Regions from separate parts of the Periweissella cryptocerci genome, predicted to be linked through region 2. Evidence: riboswitches for the same ligand, from Rfam matches in the RefSeq annotation. Region 2 holds a riboswitch; the other holds the start of a gene.

Region 1 (15,429 bases), 840 kb from region 2:
ACAATTGGTAAATCAATTGTAACTGCGGAACCAAGAATCCCACCAACAACATTTCCTAACGTCCAAGCTGCTAATGAGAAATATTCAACTTTCAAAGCATCATCAGCACTCCAATTTTTATCAGTTGAAAACTTAAGGTAATTAACCGCATAGTTTTCATCATTCATTGAAGCAGAAAAACGCAAAATAAAGTGCTGTGGTTGGTCACGCAGGTATTTCGACAAACTCGTTCCAAGCAGTGCATACCGTAATTCCAAGAAAAACAGCATGATAGTGATTGTCCAGACTGGTGTGGCTGTCATGAGCATTGACGCAATCATGAACTGAGCACCACCAGAGAAAACTAGAACTGATAAGAGCACAATCATCCAGATCGCGAAACCACCAGAGTGTAAAAGAATTCCGGCAGCAATCCCGATGGGGAGATAGCTTAACATTAAAGGCATTGTAACTTTCATTACTGTGAGCCAACGGGGCTCGTTCTTTTGTTCCTTCATCACGACTCCGAAAAATTTCTACTTTTTATAAAAACAATACTAATATTGTAGCATATTTTACACGAACATTAACATACTTAGAGCAATAATATTGGCTTTGATCGTCAATTTGAGGTAAGTAAAAACACCTATCCGCCCATTTTACAGCAGTGGCGATAGGTGTTTTCTTGTGAAATTGTAAATAATGTAGCCTACAACTTATACTTTTTCTTCCATATATTCACAGCAAGCACTCCCGAGAGTATCACGATACCAAGGATTGGCGCCAAGAACTCACGACTCCGTCCAGCTTTTGGTAGCGTTGTTGTTGAATTTGTCGTATTTCCTGAATTCATTACGGTTGTTTTTGCAGGTTTCGTGGGCGTTTTTTTGCCACCAGTCCCCGGTAACTTATCAGGTTCCGCAGGTTTTTGCGTTGATGTTCCACTTGGCTTGTCTCCTGTGACCGGTGATGGCGTGTTTGGGGTCTCCGTATTTGAACTGTTTTTTTCATAGACAAATTTATAACTTTGACCGCTAACATCCCCATATTTCACACTCGTATTAGCATCTGTACTTTGCCAATTGAGCTTTGGCACTGCACGTGTCATGCTATTAGTCGCATTGTATAAACCCTTAAACTTGTAATTGTCAAAATTTTTGGGCGTTAAATCTAACTTATCATCAACGTAACCACTAATTACCTCAGGTGCTTCCAATTCATTATCATCAGTGTCAACGCGATAAATTGTAATTGGCTGCGCTGCGGTGCGATATTCATAGGTTACCACTTGTGGGCCCCCAGTCATCATGCCAGTTGCACTCCCACTGACTACCTTGGGGTCACCATAACCGGCAATTGTTGGCGCAGCTGGTAATGTATATGCATCTCCCCGGAAACCTTCGTTCGTAGTTGATGCTACGACTGGTTTTCCGTTGCTATCTTGGGTAATTTCCTTACCTTGTTGATCAACGTATCTTGGGGTGACCGTACCACTAATCCGCCAAACTAACGTACCGGCATCCGCATCAGGGTAGCCATTTTCTGTATTAATGTAATCAACAAATTGTTGGGCGGCAGTCAGCGCGCTTCCAGTCGTCAGCGGTGTCACGATACCATTACCGTAGGGGTGGAAGTTTTCTTCCGTTCCATCTGGTGAAAAATAACTAACCCATTTGAAGGCATCTTCCCCGATTTCGATTGGCCCATCAAAATCACCCAAGGTAATCTGCGTAAGACTTAAACAGCCAAAAAATGAGCCTCCACCAATTGTTTTTAACTTAGGATTGTTTGCGAATCGAATTGAAGTTAATTCTTGGCACGTATAGAAGGAATTCTCATCAAGTGTTGTTAAATTAACTAAATTGTCAAAATCAACGCTATTCATTCGCCACAAATCAGGAAAGGCCGTGTTCGCAATCGTGGTAATATCATCCATATCCGCTGGAAAACTTAAATTTCCGTCCCATTCACCACTATTGTAATATTCCAAAAATTCATTGGAAAGCGTAACAATCGTCGTGCCTTCAATATTGAAATCAGCACGGGTAAATGTCCATGCACCATTTCTAGCTTGCGCCGCTTTGGCTTTTTTCGACATATTTTTATTTGTCGTTGTATTCTTTTTTTCCGGTGCTTTCGTAACCGGTTTTTTCGACGTGCTAAAATTAACGCTCGGTAAAACTGGATTGTCCATTTTTTCGGCAGCACTTTGATTACTACTGTTAACGTCATTAACATTAACGGGTGCATCTACTTGTTTGGTAGCCAATGAATCTGCTAACACAATCGGAGTTACGCCTACCCCACCCAGCATAGTAATCATTGCCAGCGAAGTATAAATCCAGCGCTTGCCAAGCTTAGCAAACATCTTATTGGTACTATCACGGTACACCTGACGATATATTCTCATATTGTTTTCTTTATTTTTTTTCATAACATATTCTCCATTTCGCAATTGTTGCAAAGGGGCATCTACATATATCTGTTATCATTAGAATAATTATCAACTTAATTATATAAAGGCGATGTGAATATATTTTGTCTTAATTAGGTAGAAAATCGTGAAATACGTGCACGCTTGCTGTACAAATATACAATTATGATAATGTTGTAAATAAAGTGTCCTTGTTAGTTTAATCGCAATCCTGGCAATTTTGTGGTTAGCCACCATTTGATTTTTCCAATGGCATGAACTATCGTATACTTAACAAAAATATTCTTTAAAGGTAGGTGTCAACATGACTGAATTTGCTAACCCATCTGATTTTGATTGGAACAACCTGAACTTCTCATACCATCCCCTGCCTTATCGCTTCCGCGCATACTACGATAACGGCACTTGGCATGACATGGGTTTAGAAACTGATCCATATTTACCAATTCATGAAGGCTCGACTGCCTTGCATTATGGTCAACAAGTTTTCGAAGGAATGAAAGCCTACCGCCGTGCAGATGGTGGAATTAATCTTTTCCGTCCCGACCAAAATGCCGCTCGGATGAACCGGTCAAATGCCCGTCTGTTAATGCCTGAAGTCCCAACGGAGATGTTCCTTGAAGCGGCCAAAGCAGTCGTCCAAGCCAACGCCGATTTCGTTCCACCTTATGGAACTGGGGCAACTCTCTACTTACGCCCATTTATCATTGGTGTCGGCCCAAACGTTGGGGTACAACCGGCCGCCTCATATATCTTTACAATTTTCGCTACTCCAGTGGGACCATACTATAAAGGTGGCTTAACGCCAACTGCCTATGTAACTTCTGATTACGATCGGGCTGCTCACGGTGGAACTGGTCAAGCCAAGGTTGGTGGTAACTATGCGGCGAGCCTTATGCCCGGTGACCAAGCACACCAAGCGGGCTATTCCGATGTGGTCTACCTTGATCCACGACTCCATGAAAATATTGAAGAACTTGGTTCAGCCAACTTCTTCGGTATTACCAAAGACGGCCAGTTCTTAACACCAAAAAGCCCCTCAATCTTGCCTTCAATTACGAAGTACAGTCTAATGGCTGTGGCTGAGGAACTTGGTTTAACCGCACGCGAAACTACAATTAGTATTCACGACTTGGATCAATTCAGTGAAGCTGGTGCAATGGGCACAGCCGCGGTAATTTCACCAGTTGGTTCAATTACGCACGGTGACGACAAACACGTTTTCTTCTCAGAAACAGAAGTCGGACCCATCACTCAACAACTTTACAATCGCCTCCTCGCTATCCAATTCGGTGATGAAAAGGGACCCGAGAATTGGATTGTAGACGTGCCCGCCAAATAACATAAAAAAAGAAATGGAACAAAAGGCGTTTTGCAGTCTTTCGTTCGTTAATAAGCCTGGTTTCTACCTTACTACGCTAAGGAGAAATCAGGCTTATTTTGTAGGCTGGACAAATTATGTCCCAGCCTCTTTTTGCTAGTTTCGGACCCAAATTCACGCTATGTATGGCACAAAATGTGTTTTTTACTACCAAAGCACATGTTGTATCAGACAGTCTAGCACTTTTTTGCACTTTTAACTGCTGCAATGTTACAAATAGTTTCTATTTGTAAGTGTATACTACAAAATAAAGGGGGCGGATGATAGACGAGTATGCGGGCTGAAAAATTACTACTCCAAAATGTAAATTTTCATGACCAGGAATAATTGTCATGAAACAGTTCAGTCTGATTGGTACCTTCACTGCAACATTCGCAGAATTAATGGGGAAAATCATGGAAGAAACAAAGCAATCATTTTCCAATGTCGCCAAAGACGCAAGTATCGCCGCTCTCAGTCCCAAAAATATTATTCGTGATATGGTCCAGCAACCAATGGGGAATCGCATTTATATGCTCCTCTTAGCCGTAATGCAACTGGCTACCTTTGTTTTCGCGTATACGACCGCTGATGGTTTTGCCATCAGCGATGGTATGGCGAATCCGCTCAACATCATTGCTCTCATTGCCGGAATTGCCGGTGTCATGAAAGTTATCCTCGTCGCCCGCGGTAAAATGACGACGTACTTCTGGGGTTTAATCAATACCGTGGCTTATATTATCGTTTCCTCCCAATCAGCGTTGTGGGGCGAAGTAATGCTAAATGCATTTATCTTCGTAATGCAATTTGTTGGAGCCATTCAATGGATGCGACCAAATGAATCTGATGATGCCGATGCACCAAGTGGTACCGTCAAAGCGCGTCAATTATCACTACGTGGTTGGATTATTTTAGGCGTTATCATTATCGCTGGTTGGCAAATCTACGCCTTTGCACTAGGATTAACCAATGATCCTCACCCATCAGTTGATAGCTTAGCCGTCGTGTTACAAGTCATCGCGCAGTTCTTGATGACGATGCGTTATGGTGCGAGTCAATGGGCACTGTGGATTATCGCTAATATTGTTGAATTGTTATTGTGGTCACCATGGCTCAATTACAATCCGATTATGCTAGCCTTATGGGGCGCATTCTTAATCAACGCGGTCTACGGTTACTGGATGTGGACACGTACTTTGCAAGAACCCGAACCGGCTGCAACAAAGTAACGCATAGCAAACAAAATTTGGACAAAGGTTTTTATTCCACTGCAAAAAGGCACGATTACTACCCTTATCAAATAAGGAGCAATCGTACCTTTTTTAGTTATAGTTTATGTCTCAGCACTACTTTTACTTGTTTACCATAAATCATTCACATAGTTTTCATCCGGTGCACCCATAATCCGTTCACCACGATTCAACAAGTTAACCAACGCCATGTCATGCGGATTCAACGTAAAATCCCCAATCGTGGCATTTTCAGTAATTCGCTTGTTATTCGTTGATTTTGGAATTACGGCTGTCCCATTCTGATTATGCCACTTCAATACGATTTGAGCAGGCGTCTTACCGTATTTTTCAGCTAACGTAATAATCAATGGATCCTTCAAATCAGCGGCTTGACCCAATGGGCTCCAAGCTTGGTGTTGAATACCCAAGCTTTGCATGTAATCACGGGTCACATGATTATTAAAGTATGGGTGCGTCTCAACTTGGTCGACGGCTGGCATCACAGTAGCTTCCAACATCAAACGATCCAAGTGGTTCGCTTCAAAATTTGAAACCCCAATCGCACGGACATAACCTTCCTTGTACAAATGTTCCAGAGCTTTCCATGTTTGGAACATGTGCTTTTCTTTTGGCCAGTGCACCAAGTATAAATCCAAGTAATCCGTTTGTAATTCCTTGGTCGTATTCTTGAAGGCTGCCAAAGTCTCTTCGTAACCTTGTTCTTGTTGACCAACTTTTGAAGTTAACCAATAATTATCACGGTCAAGACCACTATTATTCGCAAAATAATTACCAAGATCAATTTGGTTGCCGTACATTGACGCCGTATCGAATAACCGGAATCCCGTCTCAACCGCATGATCCATCGCAGCCGTGAAATCTGGTGACTCTTGCGCCGCATATGTGCCAAAACCCAGTTTAGGCATCTCAACACCATTGTTTAATGTAAACGTCCCCGCCTCAAATTCTTTAATCATTTGTTCACCTCATCAAAGTTTATTATGTCGTAATTATACCAGATGAATGAAAACGCTTTTATGATTTTTTCTGGAAACTTTACAAATAAAAACAGGGCGGACACACAACTTGTCCCGCCCTGCAAATATTTACATATCAGTTGCTTCGCCAATCTTGGCTTCAATGTATTCAGCCAACTTGTCCTTAGGGTACAAGCCAGAAACCTTTTCGATTGCCTTACCATTGCGGAAAAGCACCAATGATGGAATACTCATCACGCGATATTCTTCAGCGATTGCCGTGTTACCGTCAACATCGAGTTTACCAAATTTGATTTGGTCACCGTATTCGCCTTCGAGTTGTTCCAAAATCGGATTCATCATCTTACAAGGGGCACACCAATCAGCCCAAAAATCGACCAAGGTTAAGCCTTCTGCAGTTTCAGTAGCGATATTTTCGCCCGTAATCGTTGTTGCCATATTCTTATTACCTCATTTATATTATTGAACAGTTTTCTTCAAGTTAACCGGGAAGTGTCCTGGTAGTTTAGCGCCAATTGAGCGTACTTCATCGCTGAATGGTACATGTAATTCCACTGTGGCACTATGTAGCAACATACCACCTTCATAATTCGATGATGGGTTGTACAATTTATCCCCGACAATCGGATGGCCAATTGATGCCAAATGCACCCGCAATTGATGCGTTCGCCCAGTTTCCAATTGTAAACGGAGTAACGTGTTTTGATAAACCATGTGAACTTTCGCCCACTTAGTTACTGCTGGTAAGGCGTTGGCCCCATCAATTAGACGTTTGCGGTCATCAACTGGGTCTTCACCAATCGCCGCATCAATAACGCCATGGCTCTCCGCCAAATTACCACAAACCCATGCCAAATACGTGCGACCAATAATTTTGTCGCCAATCATCTGATCAAGAATTGGGACAACAATCGGGTTCTTAGCAATGATTAGTGCCCCCGAAGTTTCTTTGTCGAGCCGGTGAACCATGTATGGGGCTTTACCCGGTTGATCCGCCAAATAAGCCGCCGCAAAGTTCATCATCGTTTGATCTTCACCCGGTGAATTAGGGTGTGACTTATAGCCCCGTGGCTTGTTAACCACCATCAAATCGTCATTTTCAAAAATGACATCTAGTTTCACTGAATCATCGCTAACATAATTAGATTCTGGAGTCATAAAGTCTGAATCAATAAAATGCAAATCCAGTTCATCCCCTGGTTTCAAAATCGTATTAGTTGGTTGGTATTTCCCATTAAGTTCTAAGCCCTCGCGCATCCGAATAGCACCCCGAATCCGCTTTGGAATTTTCCAAGCAGTGAGTTGTTCTTTAATTGAAATTGCCGGCTGATTAGCTGGTAATACTAGGTGCTTATCCCATGTTTGCATTCACTTTTACCCCGTCATTTACTTATTTCTATATTTTAACATATTTCGTCAAATCTGCTTACATTTTACTAGTAATCTGATTATATTACAGACTTTGCTAGATAACGTTGCTGATAAATGCCACTCCGCGAAATTTTTGGTTTGGCCACCATGGTAGAAAGACAAGCTTCACGAGCCTCTGCGAGTCTCACTCAGTTTGTGGAGCTAGCACACTATCTCCACAAATCCAATAATTTAAACTCCGTTAAAATTATTGCTACCACGGTACGAGGTAAACGCCAAACCAAAAATCCCCCTCCGTTAATTAGTAATTTATCCTAATTAGATTAAAATCAGCTTTTATATTTTGTGTAGCCAGGTCACATGCATAATTACAAAGTGGAGTTGCGTCAGATTTTATTAGTTAAAATTCAAGTAAAAGGTTAGTAATATTTATTTCGCTAGTGGTTTTACGGGTTTATGGTTCAGCTCTGCATACTAACGGAGTGCCTGGAAATTGCTTGGCGGGCGTAGCCTTTACACCACGACTGGGGAAATATGTGTGCAGCACATATTTCCGCTGAGGATAAGATGAGGAGTCTTAGGAATTTATTCCTTAGACTCCCAGCTTATCCGAGTTGTTCAAGACCGTACTTTGGCTTGAACATGTGCTTCCAGCGCGGTGCGCCAAGCAATTTCCAGGCACGGAGTGGCATTTTCAATCATACAATGTAATTTAAAACCAGCAAAATAATCCACCTATATACATCCGAAACAATTTCGTTTATACTAACGTCGTGGTCTTAAAAGCCACACACAATTGAAAGCCAAGCTATCTGGGGTGCTGTTACAGCTGAGATGATACCCATTGAACCTGATCTAGTTAGTACTAGTGGAGGAAGATACGACTATTTTGCTTATTCATATTCTAGCAATTTTTTAGCCACTCTTCATTTCATTAATGGAGAGTGGCTTTTTTATTACAAATGGTAAGCATGTTTAATTTCATGTACACGTTGAAATTATCTTAATCGTTGAACAATTACCCGATTGTCGCGGCTTTCAAATAAATTCGGGAGGTTGATGCACATGCAATCAACAAATACAGCTTCAAATAAAGTAACACACTGGCGTCTACGCGACGTGATTCTTTTGGCCCTCATCGGTATTTTCTTTGGTTTCATTTTCTGGGCTTGGGCCTTCGTGTACAACGTTGTCGCTGCCACACCACTGAAGCCATTCGCAAATGACATCACGATTGGTGCGTGGGTTATGGCCGGTCCAATGGCTGGTTTCCTGCTTCGTAAAGCTGGTGCATCATTGCTTGGTGAATTTCTTGCAGCCGCAGCGGAAATGATGATTGGTTCTCAATGGGGAGTTTCCAACTTACTTTCTGGTTTTATTCAAGGTATCGGTGCCGAACTTGGTTTTGCTTTCACCGGTTATAAAAAATGGAACGCCTTCAGTTTATTTCTCTCAGCGCTCACATCAACCATTGTTACCTTTGGTTGGGATTTATTCGCGAATGGTTACGCCTCATACAGTTTCGGTATGTTAGCGGCATTATTCATTATTCGCTTTATCTCAATTGGTTTCTTCGGTGGTGTTCTCGTCAATGCGATTACTAAACTTATCGAAAAATCTGGTGTTCTTGCTCGTTAATCAACACTTACAAGGCATAAATATTGCAGTTGGCTACGGTCAGCTGTATGTACATAACATGTTATTTGGAACTTGGGCACGAAGCTGTTGTTTACAGATTCAAATCTCAGCAGTTCTGAAGCCACGACATTTTTGGAGGGATTACAATGGCCACCTTGACCACACAAAATTTAACATTCACGTATGTTGAAAATCCAGTTGATGGTGTTGTCCCTGCGACGACGCCAACTCTAGCCGATGTCAATCTCACGTTAGCTCCTGGGTCTTTCAATCTACTCAGCGGACCATCTGGCTCAGGTAAGTCAACACTCCTCAAAACGCTGGCTGGCTTATATCCCGAATATGGCGGTAACGTCAGCGGCAAGATACTTGTCGACGAACACCCACTTGATGAATATGCAACTGTAGACCGTGTTCAAAAAATAGGTTTGTTATTTCAAAATCCTAGTGAGCAATTTGCAATGAAAACCCCGTTCAATGAATTAGTGTTTACCCTTGAGAATTTGCAAGTTGAACCTAGTGAAATTAAGGCCCGGGCACTGGCAGCTTTGGAATTTGTCGGCATTACTGATTTACAAGATCGCCAATTAGCGACGCTTTCGGGTGGTGAGGCGCAAAAAGTTGCCTTAGCTATCGTTTTCGTCATGCAAAGTGACATCATTTTACTTGATGAACCATTTGCAAGTGTTGACCCTGAAGCGCGGTTAGCTTTATTAGCCAAGCTCAAGGCCTTGCAATTAGCTGGTCGGACAATTTTAGTTGCCGATCATGATTTGGAGGGGTATGCCGATTTAGTTACCACAGTCTATCAGATTAATAGTACTAATATTCAACAATTAAACGATGCTAGCGCCCTCTTCGCGCAATACCAGCCAACGACCCATGATTTTGCATTACCCATGGGTGAAATAGTTATGCACCTCGATCAAGTTAGCTTTGGCACGAATGACCAAGTTCTTTTTTCAGACGTCGATTTAGAAATTCCTGCCAAGAAAATGACCTTAATTACCGGCCCAAATGGGGTTGGTAAATCAACCTTTTTCATGGCGCTAACACGACTCCACAAGTATCAAGGGAGCATTAGTTATCTTGACCAAAATATTTCCAAGATTAAACTTCCTATATATGCTCGTGAGGTTGCGTTGGTCTTCCAAAATGCAGAAACCCAATATCTAAAAATGACGGTAACCGAAGAATTGGCACTCAGCAAAAAATACAGTCAATTTGCAGACTATTGGACCGATGCCCAAATCGATAGCGTCCTCGCTGACTTAAATCTTTTGGAATTGAAATACCAAGTTGTCTATCGCCTTTCCGGTGGGCAAAAAAAGAAACTCCAAATTCTAAGTATGCTCATTCTCGGAACACCCGTTTTATTATTTGACGAACCACTAGCTGGGCTAGACCTAGCTTCCGTCAAAGTCGTCATGGAATTATTAAAAGCTACTAGCCTTCGCCAAGAGCAAACAATCTTAATGATTAGCCATCAATTAAACGGAGTGCTAGCATATTTTGACCACCACTTAGTTTTCCATGACAAACAATTGACCTTTGAAGGGACGGTAATTGCCTGATGAATGCGAGTTTAAAATTACTGATTGCCTTGGTACTATCGTTAGAAATTTCAGTTACTAAATCAATTAGTTTGAATATTATTTTAGTTGCGTTTAGTTTTGTATACGTTATCTGGCATCGTCCATCTTGGAAACAATTCGCCTACTTATTCTTTATTCCACTTTTACCGGCGTTTGGTTCTTGGTCATCCCTCTATCTCTACGGGACTGGTGACCACATTCACATGGCCTGGGTCATGTTTACACGGATTTTTGCTTATGTTTGGATTGGCGCTTCACTAACCATGACAACGACAACCGATGACTTACTAACTTCGCTTGAACAAAACGCCAAACTCCCTAGCACTTTCGTTTACGGCATGCTCGGGGCTTTTAATTTCATTCCACGAATTGGCCATGAATTAAACACAATTAAGATTTCGGCGCGCATGCGTGGTGAAGTGCTCCACTTCTGGTCACCACAAATTTTCTTCAAAGCCATTTTAACTTCACTAAATTGGTCCACAAACTTATCACAAGCGATGACCTCACACGGATTTGCTGAAGGTGCGCCACGGACACACTACCAGACAATTAAGATTCCTTCTTGGAACTGGCCTGTTAGCTTCGTAATCATCATATCATCGCTAGCCTATCTAATTTTCTCGCCGTTGCGTTAGATTTGGTATACTAGAGGTAATACGTATACGAACGGACAAAATATTATGTTAAAACAACACCAACCATTCCCTAAATTTGAATGGTTTCAAGTGTTTGACGTCACTCCAAGTGAACGCCAAACCTTAATTGATAAATATGGATTAACCGATGAATTAATCTTTTATGCAACCGACCCGAATGAAAGTGCGCGGATGGAATATGATAAGGCGCGCGACATCATGTTGATGATTTTTGATATCGTCACGCCTGATTCAGAACGGGCAGCTACCGAACCAATGGGTATTCTTTTTAAAGACCACAGGTTGTTCACGTTCACGCGGAGTACCACAACTTTTGCTGATCATATTTTGGAAGAACCCAATAACAACCAAGTCCAAGTTGACCACGACCAAATTGAACCTTTGGACATCGTTTTAAATGGTTTATACTCGTTAGCGACTGATTACGTTGGGGCAATTGTTGGGATTAATCGGCGACGTAAAGGCATTCAAGATCGCTTAACTCAATCTAAGTCGATTCAAAAAGAAATCAATTCTTTGCTCGATTTAGAAACGTCTTTGATTTATTTTTTAAATTCCCTACGCTCTGATAAAGTTCTGCTATTAGAATTAAAAAGGCACGAAGCTAATAACCTCACGCTCCTCCAAAGTGAACACATCGATGATATTTTAGTTGAAGTCTCACAAGGGATCGACATGGCGGAAATGGCGCAAGAAGTCATCAACTCCGTTTCGAGTGCCTATTCAAATCTCGTAAATAGTGATTTGAACTGGACCATGAAGTTACTGACGGTTTATTCAATTGTCTTAACCGTGCCCACGATTGTGAGTGGGTTCTATGGTGAAAATGTTGAGTTACCATTCATGCATGCCGACAATGGCTGGATTTACACCATTGGTATTACGGTACTGGGTATGGCACTTGCCTTCATCATTCTCTGGCGCGCCGGCTTCTTTAAAAAATAACAGTTAAAAATCCCGTTCGCTTTGATGTGAACGGGATTTTTAGTGTTGTATTTATTTGTGTGCGCCACGGCGGAAACGATTAGTAAACAATGGTGAAACCGCTTTGTTTTCGTTAATCCGCATAATCGCATCGGCTAGTAAGTCGGCCGCTGAAACTTGGACCAACTTGCTAAACTTCTTATCATCAGGTAATTTAATTGAATCGGTCAAGATAACTTGCTTGAACGCTGAAGCTTCCAACCGTTCAATTGCGGGGCCAGAAAGGACAGCGTGTGTCGCAACAACATAAACTTCATTGGCACCCTCGTCCATAATTTTTTGGGCACCAAGGGTAATTGTACCGGCAGTATCAATCATGTCATCAATCATGATTGCCCGCTTTCCTTTAACATTACCGATGATGTTCATAATCTTGGCAACATTAGCTTTCGGACGACGCTTGTCGATAATTGCAATTGGCGCCTTCAATAATTCGGCCAAAGCACGGGCACGGGTAACACCACCATGATCCGGTGAAACGACCACGGTATTACCATCTTCAGCAATACCAGAACTCAACAAGTAATCAGCTAACAACGGTGCCCCCATCAAGTGATCCATTGGAATATCAAAGAATCCTTGAATTTGGGCAGCGTGGAGGTCCAGCGCAATTACTCGTGTAGCACCAGCTTTTTCCAACATATTTGCAACTAACTTAGCGGTAATTGGTTCGCGAGAACGTGCTTTACGATCTTGACGCGCGTACCCGTAATAAGGCATCACGATGTTAATACTTGCAGCACTCGCGCGACGCAAAGCATCAATCAAAATCAACAACTCCATTAAGTTATCGTTAACTGGGGCTGACGTTGATTGCACAACGTAGACGTTATCCCCACGAATACTTTCTTCGATGTTAATGCGAATTTCACCATCACTAAAGCGATCGACCTTCAACTTCCCTAAATCAACACCAATTGTTTCGGCAATTTTTTCGGCAAGGGGTTGGTTCGCGCTCAATGAAAACAGTTTAAAATTTGGATCCGCGTAAGTACTCATCTCTGTCCTCTACTCCACTTGTTTTTGTCATAATATCATCTACCTTCAATTTTATTAGTTTTCGGGTCAATCTTCAAGCTTCCGCAGCTTTTTCTCACAATTTGTTGGTTTTACCAAAAGATTATCTCAATTTCCATTGATATTCACAATCTATTCAAACTAATTCAGTAAGATAACGATAGGATATAGTTGAAATGGGGGAACTAATCATGAGTAAAAAAAGATGGTTTGTTGTGATCACTTTATTATTTATCGGAATTGGGGTTATGGGATTTCCATACATCAATCGTTTCGTTACCGAGTATAAAATGACACAAGAAGTCCAAAAAATCAAAAAATTTGATAGTAGTACCGCTTACGCTAGCACCAACGCTAAAAAAAAGCACCGCAATGTAGCTCCGGGCTATTTATCAGTGCCAAAACTTGGCATTGAATATCCCATCCATGAGGATTCATCTAAAAAAACTTTAAATGAAGGTGTTGGAATTATCGTAAATCTCGACCGCCCTGGTGATGGGACTGGTTCATTAACCGCCATTCCTGGGCACCGTGGTTGGTGGGGCACGCCAATGTTTCTTAATTTACCACAAATGCAACCAGGCGATGTTTTCACCATATCGTGGCGTGGTGAAAAGTTATATTATCGGGTTTATGAAAATAAAATTTTCTTAGCTAATGAGCTCGACAAAGTTCAACGTTTCGAAAATGAAGAACGGTTGATTCTGGTTACTTGTCATCCCTACGGTAAAAATACGCATCGTTTCCTCGTCTATGCCGACCGCATTAACAACAAAGGTCAAAAAATGGTTGACGTCCGCTCAAAAGCCGACAATAAAAAGCAAAACCTTGCTAATTATCGCAAACCAAGTGATAGTGATGCCGCAGCCGTAGCTAACGCCGGTCAAAAATAGCCTTGTTATAAAGAGTTGCAACTACGAAAAAGGAATGCACCCCAACCGGATGCATTCCTTTTTTGCTAGCTTTTTTCAATTCGATATTCAAACTTATCACCGTTTAAGTCCGCTTTTAGCCGTTCATGCTTAGCTTCGTTAAACCAACCTAAATCAATAGTGACGGCATCATCATGTTTTTCAACATTTTGAATGGATTCACGGACAAATTTGTGGACATATTTGGAAATATCAATATATTCATTTACCTTTGCGACCGCAGTTGCTAACGTATACCCTTCATCAAGGAAATATTTAATCCCGGTGACGCGAGCGTATTGTTGGAAGTGAAAAACACGGGCCGTTTGGTCATCATCACGTTGAATTGACTGAATATAATTTTTCTTTTCCCAATAACGTAATTGGCGGCTTGAAACACCCGTCATTGCACTAAGCTCACCAATTCGGAAGAACATTGCATCCGAATTGAAGACGTGTTTCATCAAATCATTTTTAACCATGTCATTTTCCATGCTTTTCACTTCCTTTCGTATTTTACTACAATCATTGTCATGCAAGTTAACAACGGTGTCAAGTCATATCCGTACTACTTACACAAATATTCAGGCAACCATTTATTAAAAAATTGCCTGAATATCGCGCCACAGTAACTCAAAAAATCCAACGCGTTTTTCCGCGTAACCTGTCACTAATGAATACTGTGGGCGTTTTACTCCGGGTAAATAGCTGACATCGTTTTTAATATCAACGGTGCCGACCCGTTTTTCAGCATTAAACGGTGCGTTAAATTGCTGCGTTTGGTGTGCTGTTGTTTGGATTTTAGCATGTTTTTTAGGTAACCATAGACCAATTGGTTCTTTGACAACTAAGGTAACCTTGCGTTCTTTAGCTGTTTTTACATCAACTTCACGTTGTGGCAACATTGCACCTTGCTCTGTGTACGCTAACTTCGGTAAAGTAGCTGCCAACAACTGATTTGTTTGGATAAACCGCGCTGGATCAGTAGCGGCATTCACACTCCCTGCACCAAAAATTACCGTCACTAAACGACGCTTGGCGTACGTTAGCGATCCCACAAAATTTCCATGCGCCTTAGTTGATGCACCAGTCTTCAGGCCATCAAATTTATACTGCGTTTTGACCTTACCACCAGGTAACAGCCAATTAGTATTCGTCAATGTGGTTTTACCAAAGCGCGCCGTTTGTAGTTGGGTGGTGTTTAACACAGTCGGATATTCATTAACCAAGTGACGCGCGATAATCGCCATA
Region 2 (15,429 bases):
TTGTGGTCGGTAAGGCAAAAAAACATGAGGTTGATTTAATCGAAAGTCCTAACTTGCTGCGTGCAGATTAGGGCTTATTCGTATTGAGAAACAGATAAGTATACTAGTCGAAGCACACGGTAACACTTGCGAATATGGTAAAGTAAATTTCGTGAATGATGCTAATTTACCAAGTATGATTCTAATGTAAGGTTTTGTTCTCAGCAAATTCCTAATGAATCGATTACAAATAATAAGCAATGTGACACAATTCGGTAATGCAACCGATACCATTTCTGTAACATTGTGAGAATATACTAATGAGTATTGAAATACGACAATTAACGAAATTTGGAGTTCACATAATATGAAAAATAAGCTTGGTAAATTAGTTTTTGCGTGTGTTGCGACTTTAATCACAATTGTGGCGACTAGTGGAATTGTTAGTGCGGATAGCACCAGCGTTCAGGTAGTTAAAGGCGACACGTTGACGTCACTTGCTAAGAAGTATAATGTCACGGTAAGTGCGATTAAAAGCGAAAATAATTTGAACTCTGACGTAATTAAAATTGGCCAAACTTTGGTAATTGGCGATGATAGCGCGACACCTGCCACTAGTACGGGTACAACCACAGTTACCCCCGCAACAACCGCACCTTACCAAGGCGTGGCTGAATATGCCCAACGCTTCATTGGTACGCATTATGTATGGGGTGGTATGAGTCCGCGTGGATTTGATTGCTCAGGTTTAGTCGCATATAGTTTTGCGCACAAAGCCGGTGTAAAATTACCACACAGTTCGGCCCGCCAAGCAGCCGTAACTAAGCGCATTGCCGTTGCCAACGTTAAAGCCGGTGATTTATTATTCTGGTCATCAAATGGCCGTGTCTACCACGTTGGTCTAGCAATTAGTAATAAGAAATTTGTCCAAGCCCCAGAAGCTGGTAAGCGGGTCGAAATTTCAAGCATTGCCAAATGGCACCCATCATTTGCCGGCCGTGTTAAATAATAATCAATAAACAGACGATGAAATCACACCAAGATTTCATCGTTTTTTTTTTGCTATATTTTTTCTACCGTGGGATTGTCGTTTCTGTACTGTTTAATCATCCAATTACTGAAGTTCAATTGTCAGTGGTTTTTCCATGCTACTGCGACCGGTGGTTGGTAACTGCTTTTTGCTAGTTACATTATTCCTAAGTAACGCAGTGGCCAAGTTTATTCAATCCCAGTCAGACAGAACGGAGCCGTAATTTTCCCCTTAGTTCATAAACTGTTCATAATTTTATGCTAATCTTAAAAGTAACTATTAATACGGATTGGAGATAAATGATGTTAAGAAAGTTTTTTGGATTGGATGATACTACTAAAGTCAATGCGGATGAAAAACAAGTCATCCCAACCGTAACCAGTTTTGAAGAGTTAAAAGACCGTTCATTTAAGGATGGATACATGACCCTCACGCCAGAAGAATTGCTACAATTGATGGCAATTGGTGCTAAACCGGGTGATTTGTTAACGCTGGATGAATTCGGCGATGTGACATTGTTAGATAACGACGGAGTGGAACGTAGTAGTGACCAACGTGCATTCAGAGTGTTTAGCGACGATGACACTGAAATCTATCAAGTGTCATCACAGAGTGTGGTTGACTATGAAATTGAAAATTATGGAAAAAGCAAGACCGAAATCTTAGCTAAAATTCCCAAACGCGTGGTTACCAGTGTCAATGATGAAGAAAAGACACTCGAACTATTGGCGGAAGCTACTAAAAAACTAACAAGTTTACAAAAGCGAACGGAAAAAATAGTAGCGAGCATTGCAGAATTCAAAGAATAGAGCGGTGGCTAGATGACAATTCAAAATAACCTCACGGCGACACTTAAATATGAAAACGATGCACTAGCCAACATGTTGGCACAAGTGTTACCAGATGAAGCTTTGATTGTGTTGCAAGGTAAACGGCTGGTCAATATTATCGATGCCGGCAGTGTGCTTGATCAGCCCGATAGTTCATTTAGTGTTCAGAAAATCGAACCACAAAAATTAACCGTGCGCGTTGAAGCGCAAAAAGGAAGTGTCCAAAAGCAAAGTAATGTAAATGATGCATTGCTGGCATTTACCGAATTGGAACAAACCGTCAGCAATAAAATTACCGCGATAACCCGAAAAATCAACCAACTTAAACCAACTACGTCATTGCTGCAAATTGAACAACTAAAAACAGAGTTATTGCGGGCTGAGTTTAAACTTGAGGCGGTTAAAAATGAATTTACAGAAAGATCAGCTGAAGTTTGGGATTTGCAAAACGAAATTAAGCTACATAAGCCAGCGCCAATTAGCGTCAAACCCAGTACCGATAACTTTAACGCAGCAATTTTGCAGGGGGAAATGCCAACGGTTGCTAGCGCTTTACTCGAACATAAAGGCAGCGAAATCAATCCGTTCATGGTTGGGGACACATTTATCCTACAAGAAGCATATACGTTATATGAAATCGAGTTTAATATTAAGCGGGCAATCACCGGTGAAGATGCAAAAAAACAAATTAAGCAGTGCAAAAAAATGGATTCATTCGCGGATGAATATAATCCGGATTTAAATGATTTATACGTCTTACATCTTACATTAACGGGAGATGACGTTAGGGACTATCTGGCTTATGTTGATTTATTTGGTTGGACTGAATCCGGGGACTATCGTGAACATGATGCATATATTATTGCAACTGAATATCGGAATGATTCGGTGCAAGTTGTAATTGGGAGTGTCTATGTAAAAGGCGTCAAACCGTTGTTGCGAATCAGCGACTCAGATGACTCGTATTATCGAATTGCCATATTGGGCTAGTTAGTGAGGGTGAATTAGTTGTAAGCATGAAAATGGAGGAGTGGCGATGCCAATTGCAAATTATTTAGATTTATCACAACTTTACGCCAAAACAGATTTAGTCTCACGGTTTGCCCGCGTGCTGGATGATGGGGATTACGTTGTTTTTCAAGATGATGAAATTAAATTTTTTAATAAAGGGCAAGCAAAATCCGTAGTAGTAAACATGGATGAAGTTGCTCGGACAGCTCATGAACTCGTTTATGTAGTTCACGAATGTACGCCGAAGCTGTCTAAAATTGACGATATTATGGCACAATGTGCACTCATAAAAGATAATATTGCCAAGCTGGAAGAAAATATTACAAAAATCGAAAAGGGAACTAATACATGTGTTACCCAAGATAACCGCATCACGCGGGAAAAGTGTCTGGCAGAGATAGGTCAGCAACTAGAAAACCAATTAGCCATGATTGTTAAACAGGAAACTAAGCTCAAGCAGCAAAATGAATTGAGTGCGGTTTTAACACAACAAATTGAACAAATAAACACTGAAAAAGAACGGCAGGAAGTCGACGCTCAGGCGGAAAATAATATCCTTAAACAAGGAAACCACGATTTTCATGGTGTGCCGCAACTAGGCGACTACTATGGGGGCGAAGAGAATCCATTGCCAGCGGGTGAATGGGGATGGATTGAACCCCGTGATGCCAAACCTAAGAACGCGGCAAAATTATTAGTGCGAACGACCGAGGTGGTTCGTGGTGAGCAAGCGGCCACGATTGCCCGTTGGAACTCAATTAATGATTCGTTTTCTTCTGGCGATGAGGATATTGATGAGACTGAAGATGAGTGGATTGTATTTGGCATTGAAATTTATCCAATTAATGTGAAACGGAAGCTTGCCGAAAAAGTCGCAAGTGATATTAATTTCTGGAGAGCAGCAACCATTGATGAGGATATAGAATATGAGCGTTACTTGTACTTACTAATATCCGAAAATATGGAAAGTAAGTTAATTCATGCAACTAAAACCCAAACTTCTATGAATTTGCTAATGATGGCTCAAGTAGGAATTAATGATGCTGTTCGTGTAGGAATTACTGATAAAGATTTTATGCCGCAATGGATTGAGGTCCGAAAAGCTGGGGAATAGCTAGTTTAATTGATGTTCCAATTAAACTCACCAACATTTACTGGATGCTTCATCCAAAACCGCTTTAACTACCAAAAAACTTGTGTTACACTCAATTGGTAATCAAATATTATGCACTAGGGGTGCCGTTTAGCGGCTGAGAGACAATGTCGACCCTTTGAACCTGTTGAGTTTGAACTCGCGTAGGGAAGTGGTTAAACATTGGCAGAGTGCCGCTGTTTGGCTGTCTTTATGCAGTCGAACGGCGGTTTTTTAGTGCGGTTGGGGGGATTGATCAGAAATAAAGCTAGGTGTGGGAGCGCACAACTAGTACTCAAATATTTTGCGAGGGAACCCGATTGTTGCATACAACGCCACGGGGTGAGAGGTAACTGGTAGTTACGACCGCTAATTCAAGTAGCAATTTGAAGAGAGGGTTTGGTCAAAAAATGACAAATGTATTGAAGCGCCAAGTACGCACGCGCAAATTAATCGCCACGGCAATTTTATCCGCGATGAGTTACGTCTTATCAACGGTATTTGTATTCCCAAATATGGCGCCATTTCAACATTTTATCGATGTTTTAGCAGCAGTACTCCTAGGTCCGGGTTATGCGACGGCCGCAGCAATTATGACGGGATTGGCACGGATGGGCTTTGAAGGTCGGCCAGCAACCAGTGTCGTCAGCATTTTGGTGGCACCAGCTTTGGCGGCAATCCTTTACCGACTGAGCGGAAAAATCTATATGGCGGTTATTGGTGAAGTAGTGGGGGTCGGCTTGTTTGGCGCCTTGTTCTCATATCCCGTGATGAAATTAATTTACGGGTTAGATTTACACCATTTCTATTTCTATATTCCGTTTTTCATTCCCTCGGCATTAGTTGGTGCAGTCCTCGGCGGCTGGGTTTTGTATTTACTGAATCATGGGCAGTTGGCTAAAATGCAACAAAGCTTTGGTACGCAGTTAGATGAGTGAACACGTAACAATTGACCGCAAATAAGCGGTCAGTTCCGATAGATTTTTAAATAAAAGTCCTGATTTCTATGCTAAGCGGGTTAGAAATCAGGACTTTTTTGACGTTCACGTCTGACGTGGAATTTATAAAATGTGATGAGATGTATGATGCTGCTGCGTGCCTACTCAAACTAACGAAGAGGCTGGAAACAGGCTGGACTTTAGCTCGCACCGTGATGGCATAATCAGTAACGGGTTTCGTTACTGATTATGGATTTGTGAAGATGGTTACCGCGTTAGCGAACCAAGCTTCGCAAACATTTGAAGACCGCACTGTGGCTTCAAATGCTTGTCTTCCATCACGGTGTCCAGACTGGTTCCAGACACGTAGTGGGAATCAATCTGAGACGCATATCTAAATTCCACGCTAGAAAAAAATAGCCCTTTTTTGATGCTTGATTTTAATGTTGTTAATTAGCTTATTGCGTATGACAAATCTTTTAATTGCTACATGCAAACAATGGGTTAAATACGCCCGAATTACATAAATTTCTTTACATGTTGCAGTGTACTACGTATAGTAATACACATGGCACACAAACATTGTGCTTAGAAGCATAGAAAGTTGGTGAAACTTTGAATATGAATCAAAAAAGTGGGCGACCACTTTATGAGCAACTCATGTATGGGATTAAAGAAGATATTTTGTTGGGGATTTTACAGGTGGGGGATAAGTTACCATCGGTTCGTGAAATGGCCCAACGACAATTGGTTAATCCGAATACAGTCGCGAAAGCATACAAGGCGTTGGAGGCGCAAGGAATTATTGAAACTGTGCTAGGGCGTGGCACGTTTGTCGCGATGCAGTTGAGTGGTGATGTGGATGATCGGCAGTTGCAAATTTTTAAGCAGCAGCTGAGCGAGCTTTTGACGGAAGCGACCTACATGGGATTAACAGAACAAAAAATGCAAGCTTTGGTTGCAGAGTGGTATGGGGGAAATCATGGAATTAAAAGTAAACAATTTAGCGAAAATGATTAATAAACATGTCGTATTGAATGACATTAGTTTTACGGTTAAGCAAGGTGAAGTTTTAGGAATTATTGGGCGGAATGGGGTTGGTAAAACAACGTTATTTCGGACGATGATGGGGCAATATTTGGCGGATCAAGGAACCGTGGGAATTGATGACCAGCTGGTTAGTGATGATTTGGAATTACGGCAAAATATGTTCTTTATTGATCAGCAGAATAATTATTTGACGGATTATACGCCAGCGCAGATTGCCAAGATGTATAGCTTGTTATACGACAAGTTTGACAGTGACCGATTTTTGACGGTAGTCCAAGAGCATCATTTGCCAATGGATAGTCGTTATCGTAGTTATTCAAAGGGGATGCAGGGGCTATTTAACGTCTTGTTGGCGCTTGCCTCGAAAGCCCAATTCATAATTTTGGATGAACCACTCGATGGCTTGGATGTATTAGTGCGAGAAACGGTGAAGCGCGTTTTGATAGATGCAGTGCAAACACAACATATTAGTATTTTGATTTCATCGCATAATTTAACGGAATTGGATACATTGATTGATCGAGCAATTATATTGGCTGACGCGCGCATTGCCCGTGAGTACACATTGGAATCATCGCGTGAAAATGCCCGCAAAATTCAATTAGTATTTCGTGAAGAAACCCCGGATTTCATTAGTGAATATGGAACGATAGTTGAACAGCGGGGGCGCGTTATTGTTGTGGTATTCAACGACTATAACCGCAAAATTGATGAAATGATCGCGCATAGCGCACCGTTGTTATTTGAAGATTTACCATTGAACTTGGAGGACTTGTTCCGGACGACGCTGGTTAATGAAGCGGATTATGTGTTGGAAAAGTAGGGGGAACGAAATGAAGTTATTTAAATTATTATGGCAACGTTATAAAGTGCTTGTCTTAACTGTGATGATAGTGATTGTGGGAAGCTTTGCAGTCACCACGGCCAATGATATTCATCAATGGAATCAAGCTAATGTGTATCTGCACTCAGAAAAATTTGCGCAACAATATACTGCGCATCCAGATGATTTTGATAGCTCGGTGCTAAATGATGATAGCAAAGTCGTGCAAAAACGAGTGAAGCCAATTAGTGAGATTCAAAAGCGGGGAACGGCGAAATTCTGGAATAATCAATTTAGTTATGCAGGTCCCCACAATTTGCGAAATATGCCACTCGAACCGTCGCTTTTTGTCTTAGCAATGATTTTGGTAGCGACATTTGTCTTACTGGTGATGGACACAGCCAAGAATTTCAATAGTCTATTATTCGCATCGCGGTACAAAAGGATATCAATTTTTTGGACTAAATTAGCAATTATTGTTGGTCTACCAACGTTATTGACGGTAATTGGTGAGGTACTGTACTTTGGTGCAATCTATCTCGCAATTCCAAATAGCGCATATAACGTTGGTGGGTATCTTACACCGATAAATGTGTTAGCAGTTAGCGCGTTCTTTATATTCGGAATTGGTTTGATTGTGTTAACTACGCAAATTATTGGCCAAACCCTGTGGGCGTTGATTTTAATTGGTGGCTTTGGTTTGTCGACAATTTTCTTTGCCCATGCGGTTAGCAATGTTTATCTCGACGTCGCAACAAACGTCCTGCATATGTCGACAACGGCGGCGCTTTCGATGATGGATAATCTGTTAACAGCGCAACGAATATTGATTATTGTGTTTGTGGTAGGTGTAATTGGTATCGTTTTTGCAAGCATTTTGTACAGTCGCTTCTCGTTTGAACGCAATGGTGATTTTGTAATGTTTGAAAAACTGAAGTGGCCCCTGTGGATTACCACTTTGGTATATACAACGTTCTCGATTAGCGAAGAAGTACAACCGTGGAACAACGGCTATATGCGCGCACAAATGGTGTATGTTATCTTGACGATTGGGGTGATTGTCTTTATCAATGCCGTGATGTTCATCTTAATTTTTAAACCACGTGTTGGCTGGTGGCACCGTAAAGTGGCATAACCATACAAAATGGCTCGATTTCTCCTTAGTGATCTAAGGGGAAGTCGAGCTATTTGCCGTGAGGTGAAAAGCCCGCATTGAGACGAAATTTTTGTAAAAGTGGCAACGTTAAGTCGCGTAAATTGTGTGTTAATTTGCAGAGGAGTAAAATTTAATTAGATAGTAAACGAATGCAAATATTGCAAAAAATTTAGAAAATGGGGAAAGTAAAATGAAACGATTTATAAAAATTCCGATGATTTTAGCGATGTTATTGGTAATGGCAATTTGTTTTGTAATGAATGCACCGAATGTTTCGGCGAGCACGTATAACAAATATTACACCGTAACCAACACCAATAAGAATTCCATTAAGAAAAAACATTTCGTTCACGATGGCGATATTCTGTGGGATGACACGACATACCATTACCAAGCTATCTCTTCATTGCCATATATGTATTTTATCTCCGTTGATGAGGCTGATTGGCAGTGGGCGGATGATTCAATTGAGGATTCTAGCGGCGTGATTTTCCCAACCGTCGATGAGTTTTTGTATGGCGCGAAGGGTGATTACCGTGTTTGGTACAATTCACATGCTAAACCAACCGCATACGCATATGTGAAGAATAGCAACGGGAAAATTGTTAAAACGTACAAAATTGGTCAAACTGCTAAAAAAATTAAGATTAAATCAAACCAAAAATTAAAGCTAAGCCATGCCAAAGCCACCCGGCAAAAAGTGACAGTGCGAATTAAGTACAAAAATAGTTGGACGGGTTCAACGATTAGTTCGAAAAAATATCGGATTAACAAAGGTAGTATTAAGCAAATAAAAACGGTTCGTGTAGCCGGTTACCAACCGAAGAAAATTAACAAAAAATATGTGATTAACAAGCGTAAGACATTGACGTTTAAATTAATGCCAAAAAAGGCGTGGGTCAGTGTTAAATTTGTTAATAGTCGCAACGCTAAATTAGTGGCAACTAAAAAATATCTGACAAAGCCGTACGCCAAGAAGTACATTGCAACCTTTTCAAAGGTGGGGTATCAAGTGAAAAAAGGTGCTACTTATCGAATTAATAATAAAGTGTTAACTGTGAAAGTAGTGCCCAAGCAATTTGTCTATACGATTAAATATCAGCTGAAAACTACAGATGTTGATGACGGTTATAATGAAACGATTAAATATACAACGCTTGAAAAAGGGCAGAAATCGGTCTACTATGACCAGCGATTTGTCTATACACAAACGGACGTTGATTATACGGGGGTGTTAAGCTACAAGGGTACAGATTATTTTCCAACTGGGAATCCGCTTGCGCTCCAGAATTATGACAATAGTAAGTATGAATATCACACGACGGTAACTGGTGATAAGGTTATTACATTCAAGTTTTCCGATGATGGGGGGGATTGGGACTTTCAATAAATAGTAATACGTGATTCAGCAAAATATGCCATTAATTAGGTGGCAAATCGAACTTAATCGCGAGAAACTTGAGAACTGAGGGAAATCCTTAGTTCTTTTTTTCGCATTTACTGGTAAAATTATATAGTTAAGGTAAAGTACGGAATATTTTTATAGCAAATATAAAATTTCGGTTAGTCGTGCAGGTACTTTTTGACTGTCACGCTGTTCGTTAATCAAAATAAATTAAACTGCTGGTTATTTAGATACCAGCCTAATGAGAAAGGACGTCGCTTAAATGAATTTAGAAGAAATGCGAGAACGTCAAAAACATATTCGGAACTTTAGTATCGTCGCCCACATTGATCACGGTAAGTCGACCATTGCTGATCGTATCTTAGATTTAACCCACGCAATTACGGCCCGTGAAGCGCAAGACCAACTTTTGGATTCGATGGAGCTTGAACGTGAACGTGGCATAACTATCAAGATGAACTCCGTCGAATTGCACTATGACGCTGAAGATGGTGAAACTTATGTCTTTCACTTGATTGACACACCAGGTCACGTCGATTTCCAATATGAAGTATCCCGGGCACTTGCTGCTGGTGAAGGGGCGGTCTTAGTTGTTGATGCGGCCCAAGGGGTTGAAGCCCAAACCTTGTCAAACGTTTACTTGGCGATGGACAATGATTTGGAAATCGTGCCTTTGATTAACAAAATTGATTTACCAGCTGCTGAACCGGAAAAAGTTCGCGCTGAAATCGAAGACGTCATCGGAATCGACGCTTCTGAAGCAGTTTTGGCTTCCGCTAAGCAAGGTATCGGCATCAAGGAATTGCTTGAACAAATCGTGAAATCAGTGCCTGCGCCAGAAGGTGACATTGAAGCACCATTAAAAGCGTTGATCTTTGATTCAGCTTACGATGCGTATCGTGGGGTTGTATTGACAGTCCGTGTGCGTGAAGGAATTGTGCGCGTTGGTGACAAGATTAAGATGATGCACTCTGGTGCGGAATTTGAAGTCACTGAAGTCGGCGTTAACTCACCAAAACCGGTTCCCCGCGATTACTTGGGTGCCGGGGATGTTGGTTATATCACCGCAGCTATCAAGGACATCAAGAGCACGCGTTCTGGGGATACTATTACGCACGTGAAGAATCCCGCTGCTGAACCTTTGGAAGGTTACCGGACGATGAAGCCAATGGTTTATTCTGGTTTGTATCCAACCGATAACGCCAAGTTCACGGATTTGCGCGAAGCCCTTGAAAAGCTCCAACTTAATGACGCTGCCTTGGAATTTGAACCAGAAACATCACAAGCTTTGGGCTTTGGTTTCCGGACGGGATTCTTAGGATTGTTGCACATGGATGTTGTGCAAGAACGATTGGAACGTGAATTTGACCTCGACTTGATCACGACGGCGCCTTCCGTGACCTACAAGGTTACCAAGAACGACGGCACACAAGTTGAAGTGGCTAACCCAGCCGAAATGCCAGAAGTTAGTTCAATTCGTTTTATCGAAGAACCTTATGTCCATGCTAATATCATGGTGCCTAACGAATATGTTGGGGCGGTCATGGATTTGGCACAGCGCAAACGTGGTGAATTTGATACGATGGATTACTTGGATGACTCACGGGTTAACGTGAAGTACTTCATACCATTGTCAGAAATCATCTTCGACTTCTTCGATAAACTCAAGTCAAACACGCGTGGGTACGCTTCATTGGATTATGAAGAAGCTGGCTACCGTCAATCTGACTTGGTAACAATTGATATCTTGTTGAATTCTGAAAAGGTCGATGCTTTGAGTTTCATCGTGCACCGTGATTTTGCCGCTGAACGTGGGCGTATTATTACTGGTAAGCTGAAAAACATCATTCCCCGCCAGAACTTTGAAATTCCAGTGCAAGCAGCCATTGGGGCCAAAATTATTGCGCGGACGAATATCAAGGCCTACCGTAAGGATGTTACCGCTAAGATTCACACCGGTGATCCTGACCGTCGTGCTAAGTTGTTAGACAAGCAAAAACGTGGGAAAGCCCGGATGAAGTCGGTTGGTACCGTTGAAGTACCGCAGGAAGCCTTCATGGCCGTTCTTAAAACTGAGGACGATGATGAGTTCAAGAAGGGTCACTAGACTAGTTTTTAGTAGCCATTGAATTTGCCGTCATAAGTTTAAAACAGGCTCTATTTCGTCTGACGTGGAATTTATAAAAAGTGATGAGATGTATGATGCCACTGCGTGCCTGAAAATCACATTGTGCACCGAGATGGAAGCACATGCCCAAGCCACGTGCTTATGCCTGAGATACGGCAACGCAAAACATTCCAGCAGTTTGTTTGTAACAAACAACTGAATCTAATCAAAAACCGATTAGATTAGCCTTCCAGGCTGAATGTCTGTCTTGGGCAATTCGGGATAGCTGGCAGTCTAATGGCTAAAGCCAAAAGACTGCTCACATTTGTAGCTACGCTGGACAAATAAGGCCCGGTCGGCTCTACCCCTCAGCGACAAACCCGACACGTGGTGTCAAGTTCGTCCCATCACGGTGTAAAGCCTGCCGGCCACAATGTGATTTTCAGTCACTCCGCTAGATAAGTGTGGAATTATTGATTACCGCTAAACCTACAGCACAGGATTACGGCATATTACTAGTCAGATTGCTTGCTCAAACTAACGAAGAGGCTGGAACCAGGCTGGACTTTAGCTCGCACCGTGATGGCATAATCAGTAACGGGTTTCGTTACTGATTATGGATTTGTGAAGATGGTTGCCGCGTTAGCGAACCAAGCTTCGCAAACATTTGAAGACCGCACTGTGGCTTCAAATGCTTGTCTTCCATCACGGTGTCCAGACTGGTTCCAGCCTCGTAGTGGAAATGGATCTGAGACACATAGCCAAATAACCCCGCAACCATCTGTAATCAGTGGCTACGGGGTTATTTTTTATAGATCAAATTGAGTTAAACAGTATTTGCGGCAGACAGCTATTTATTGGCTGAGCCAAACACATTAATGCGGTCGGTGAGGGCAGTTTCGATGGCTTTGACACCCGGCGCTAAGAATTTACGCGGGTCATAATTTTTACCGATTAAGTCTTTGTCGCTGAGAACAAAATCGCGGGTGGCTTGGTGAAAGGCGAGCTGGGCTTCGGTATTCACGTTGACTTTGGCGACACCGTGTTTGATGGCGACGGCAATTTGCGCATCAGGAACACCGGACGCACCATGTAAAACTAATGGGAAATCGTAACCAACGGCCTCATTAACTGCGGCTGCTAATTTTTCTAAGTGGTCCAAGTTTAAACCAGCCCAATTTTTAGGGTAAACACCATGGATGTTACCGATGCCGGCAGCCAAGAAATCAATCCCGGTTTGCGCCATAATTACGGCTTCGTCAATTGAAGCAATTTCACCTGAGCCGATAATACCGTCTTCTTCACCGCCAATTGTACCAACTTCTGCTTCAACGGAAACCCCAACGGTATGCGCAAATTCAATGATTTTTTGCGTCTTTTCCAAGTTGTCGGCGAAAGTTAAATTTGACCCGTCAAACATCACGGAGGTAAAACCGGCGGCGATGGCTGAAATTGCGGCTTCGTAGTCACCGTGGTCTAAGTGAATCGCAACCGGCACCGTAATATTCATGGCGCTGTCCAAGTTCCTAATTAGTTCAGCGACAGTTTTAAAGCCGCCCATGTATTTGATTGCGCCCATTGATGCAGCGATAATAACAGGTGATTGCTTGGCTTCGGCAGTGCGCAAGATGGCCTGTGTCCATTCTAAATTATTAGTATTGAAGGCACCAACGGCGTAACCATTGGCCCGTGCAGTTTGAACCACTTGTTTTCCTGATACAATTGTCATGTTATTAATCTCCCCTAAAATATAAAAATTGTGTTAAATTAGCGCTTAAGCCTATTCCCAGTGGGCTTTTGCAAAAGTTTCTACTGGTCCTTGCAACTGGAAGCGTGACGCGTTGGCGGCTTCCAAGGCGGCCCGCAAAGTTACATCATGCGCTTGATAATAGTTTGCAGTATCGATGAGCAGTTGGACTAACGTAGATGACCAGGTTAGCTGGGCATCAAAACCATACTGCACCCATGCAGTTCCAAGTGCCGCGTCGTCCCAACCGCTAGCCCCATGATAGGGACGGTCGTCAATTAATATCCCACCATTAGCTTTGGCAAGCGATTTATCATGGGTCATCACGACTTTTTTGTAAAACACGCTGTCTTCCGCCGCTCCAAAATACTGGGTTAACCACAGTATTTTATCGGACCATGCACTTGGGTTCTGCCAAGGCGCCGTTGACAGAATATATAAGTCAAAATGCTCAGCCAGTTGGTTAACCGCACTAATTGCATCAGGGACTGGTGGCAGCGAACGAAAAATGCCCGGGATTTGGTCAGGCTTTGCCACGTTAAAATTTGTTGGATCAGCTGTGTTCAAAATGGATAATGTATCGACTAAGACGTTATCCATATCGAGAAAAAGTTTTGGTTTTATCATACGTACCTCGTTTTATAAAATCATTTTTGTGAGCGCTTTCGTCAAATCAATATACTATCCTACTTGGGCGCTAAGGACAAGTGTTAAATTTAATTGGTATACATAAAGTTATGAAAGCTAGTGAGTTACTGTATAATTTTATAACGTATCATAGATTGGGGATGTTTGTTATGAATGCCTGTATATAAAGGGTTTAGAAGAAGATAAACTGGAAAACAGGCACAATCTAGTGAACGAACTGAATGAAAATAATCACGAAATTAAAATTGGTATAGCTTTAATTTTAAGCGATGATAATGCGAGTAATCAGCAAAAATAATGCGAACACAACGCTTTTTATGTATTGGGTAAACGTTAATTCAGACGCGATGTCAGGTTTTAATTTTTCAGTGGTAGTAATAATGAGTGAATTTACACAGATTATTGGTAAAATTAACTAGTAAGAAAATATTGCGGTTAGTGTGGCAATTTTAAAAAGAGGAATTTAATTATGACGGAACAAGCATATGTACCATTTTTGAATCAAGTCGCAGTTTATGGTGATAATTTGCGGGATGTTGGTGCTTACGTCGTTGAAAAACGTCAACTGACGGATAGTGACATTAAGGAAATTGTTGGCAATATTGGTAAATTAGCGGCGATTGTGTATGAAACATATCGTGTAACCGCTGAAGCAGACCAATTGCAATTGCCCGAATTTGCGGAGGAGGCGGATACACAAGTGATGGCGGATTTCGTGACCGCTTGGAGTAATAGTGTTGCGCTAACGGTTAAAGCAGCGAGTGAATTGAAAGCAACCATGGAACATGCTGAATTAGAAGTAATTTTCAATAAAACGTTTATGGCCACGCGTTTGACGAATGTATTACGTAAGCAAAATGTGGAATTTCTTGAAGCGCATAAATAGTAATGCCGAGGTGCCTGGACAAAATTTGTCCGAGCACCTTTTTGGGCGCAATTACCGCAAACCACAGATACGTGAAAAAACGGTTAGAATGATATAATTTAATTATTAAACAGGATATGAAAAGTTGGGGAAATGGGGAAGAATTTGATTTTCGTTGAGCGCCGAAATTGGGGCTAGTCTGTGGCAGATGAATGAAAGGATGTACACTAATGAATAAAACAACGCACACATTACTTGGAACGGTAGCGGGCATTGTCGTGGGTGGTCTTGGCATGAAATTAGCCATGAATGCCAAAGCAAAAGCTATGCCTGAAGATGTTGAACTAGATTGGAACCATTATCATCAGACCACTGATGGGATGGTTGTAAAAATAAAAGAAGTCGACGGGATTCTCCTAATTCCAGATACTGACTGGATAAAGCGCCAAATGGCTTTTCTGGCGGTAAAACTTGAGGAGTATGATATGGGATTGGAAGACGATCATCCAATGGGTGATATGACGCCTAAGGTTGAACCGGTTACAGGTGTCGAAGTGCTACATCCCTCAGCCAAGTTGCAAGATTTGAAAGCGCCAATTGCTGAAGTTGTTGACACTGCCGAATAAATACGGTCAGTCCTCGCGCTAATATCGAGGGCTTTTTGTGCGGGCTATGCGTACTTACTCAATAACTAAGATATGCTGGATT

What was found. Region 2 has a riboswitch for thiamine pyrophosphate ahead of thiW (energy coupling factor transporter S component ThiW). Riboswitches for the same ligand answer to the same signal wherever they lie in the genome.
Region 1: linked by a shared signal. The riboswitch ahead of EQG49_RS08035 (ECF transporter S component) and the one ahead of thiW (energy coupling factor transporter S component ThiW) in region 2 are both predicted to bind thiamine pyrophosphate.

What each region holds. Positions count from the first base shown of each region.
Region 1 is NZ_CP037940.1:1,814,328-1,829,756, reverse strand. Features, by position in the region: gene EQG49_RS08070 (AzlC family ABC transporter permease) at 1-497, opposite strand, end outside; gene EQG49_RS08065 (MucBP domain-containing protein) at 689-2,413, opposite strand; gene EQG49_RS08060 (branched-chain amino acid aminotransferase) at 2,718-3,755, shown strand; gene pnuC (nicotinamide riboside transporter PnuC) at 4,127-5,002, shown strand; gene EQG49_RS08050 (aldo/keto reductase) at 5,134-5,982, opposite strand; gene trxA (thioredoxin) at 6,112-6,441, opposite strand; gene EQG49_RS08040 (RluA family pseudouridine synthase) at 6,463-7,371, opposite strand; TPP riboswitch at 8,178-8,268, shown strand; gene EQG49_RS08035 (ECF transporter S component) at 8,440-9,012, shown strand; gene EQG49_RS08030 (ABC transporter ATP-binding protein) at 9,159-10,586, shown strand; gene EQG49_RS08025 (energy-coupling factor transporter transmembrane component T family protein) at 10,586-11,245, shown strand; gene EQG49_RS08020 (magnesium transporter CorA family protein) at 11,291-12,211, shown strand; gene EQG49_RS08015 (ribose-phosphate diphosphokinase) at 12,263-13,249, opposite strand; gene EQG49_RS08010 (class C sortase) at 13,459-14,160, shown strand; gene EQG49_RS08005 (MerR family transcriptional regulator) at 14,226-14,672, opposite strand; gene EQG49_RS08000 (D-alanyl-D-alanine carboxypeptidase family protein) at 14,778-15,429, opposite strand, start outside.
Region 2 is NZ_CP037940.1:2,655,569-2,670,997, forward strand. Features, by position in the region: gene EQG49_RS11855 (C40 family peptidase) at 347-988, shown strand; gene EQG49_RS11860 (hypothetical protein) at 1,309-1,818, shown strand; gene EQG49_RS11865 (hypothetical protein) at 1,831-2,829, shown strand; gene EQG49_RS11870 (hypothetical protein) at 2,876-3,964, shown strand; TPP riboswitch at 4,073-4,170, shown strand; gene thiW (energy coupling factor transporter S component ThiW) at 4,393-4,920, shown strand; gene EQG49_RS11880 (GntR family transcriptional regulator) at 5,542-5,940, shown strand; gene EQG49_RS11885 (ATP-binding cassette domain-containing protein) at 5,903-6,793, shown strand; gene EQG49_RS11890 (hypothetical protein) at 6,804-7,928, shown strand; gene EQG49_RS11895 (hypothetical protein) at 8,140-9,339, shown strand; gene lepA (translation elongation factor 4) at 9,617-11,461, shown strand; gene fba (class II fructose-1,6-bisphosphate aldolase) at 12,312-13,190, opposite strand; gene EQG49_RS11910 (5' nucleotidase, NT5C type) at 13,242-13,835, opposite strand; gene EQG49_RS11915 (hypothetical protein) at 14,326-14,742, shown strand; gene EQG49_RS11920 (hypothetical protein) at 14,952-15,347, shown strand.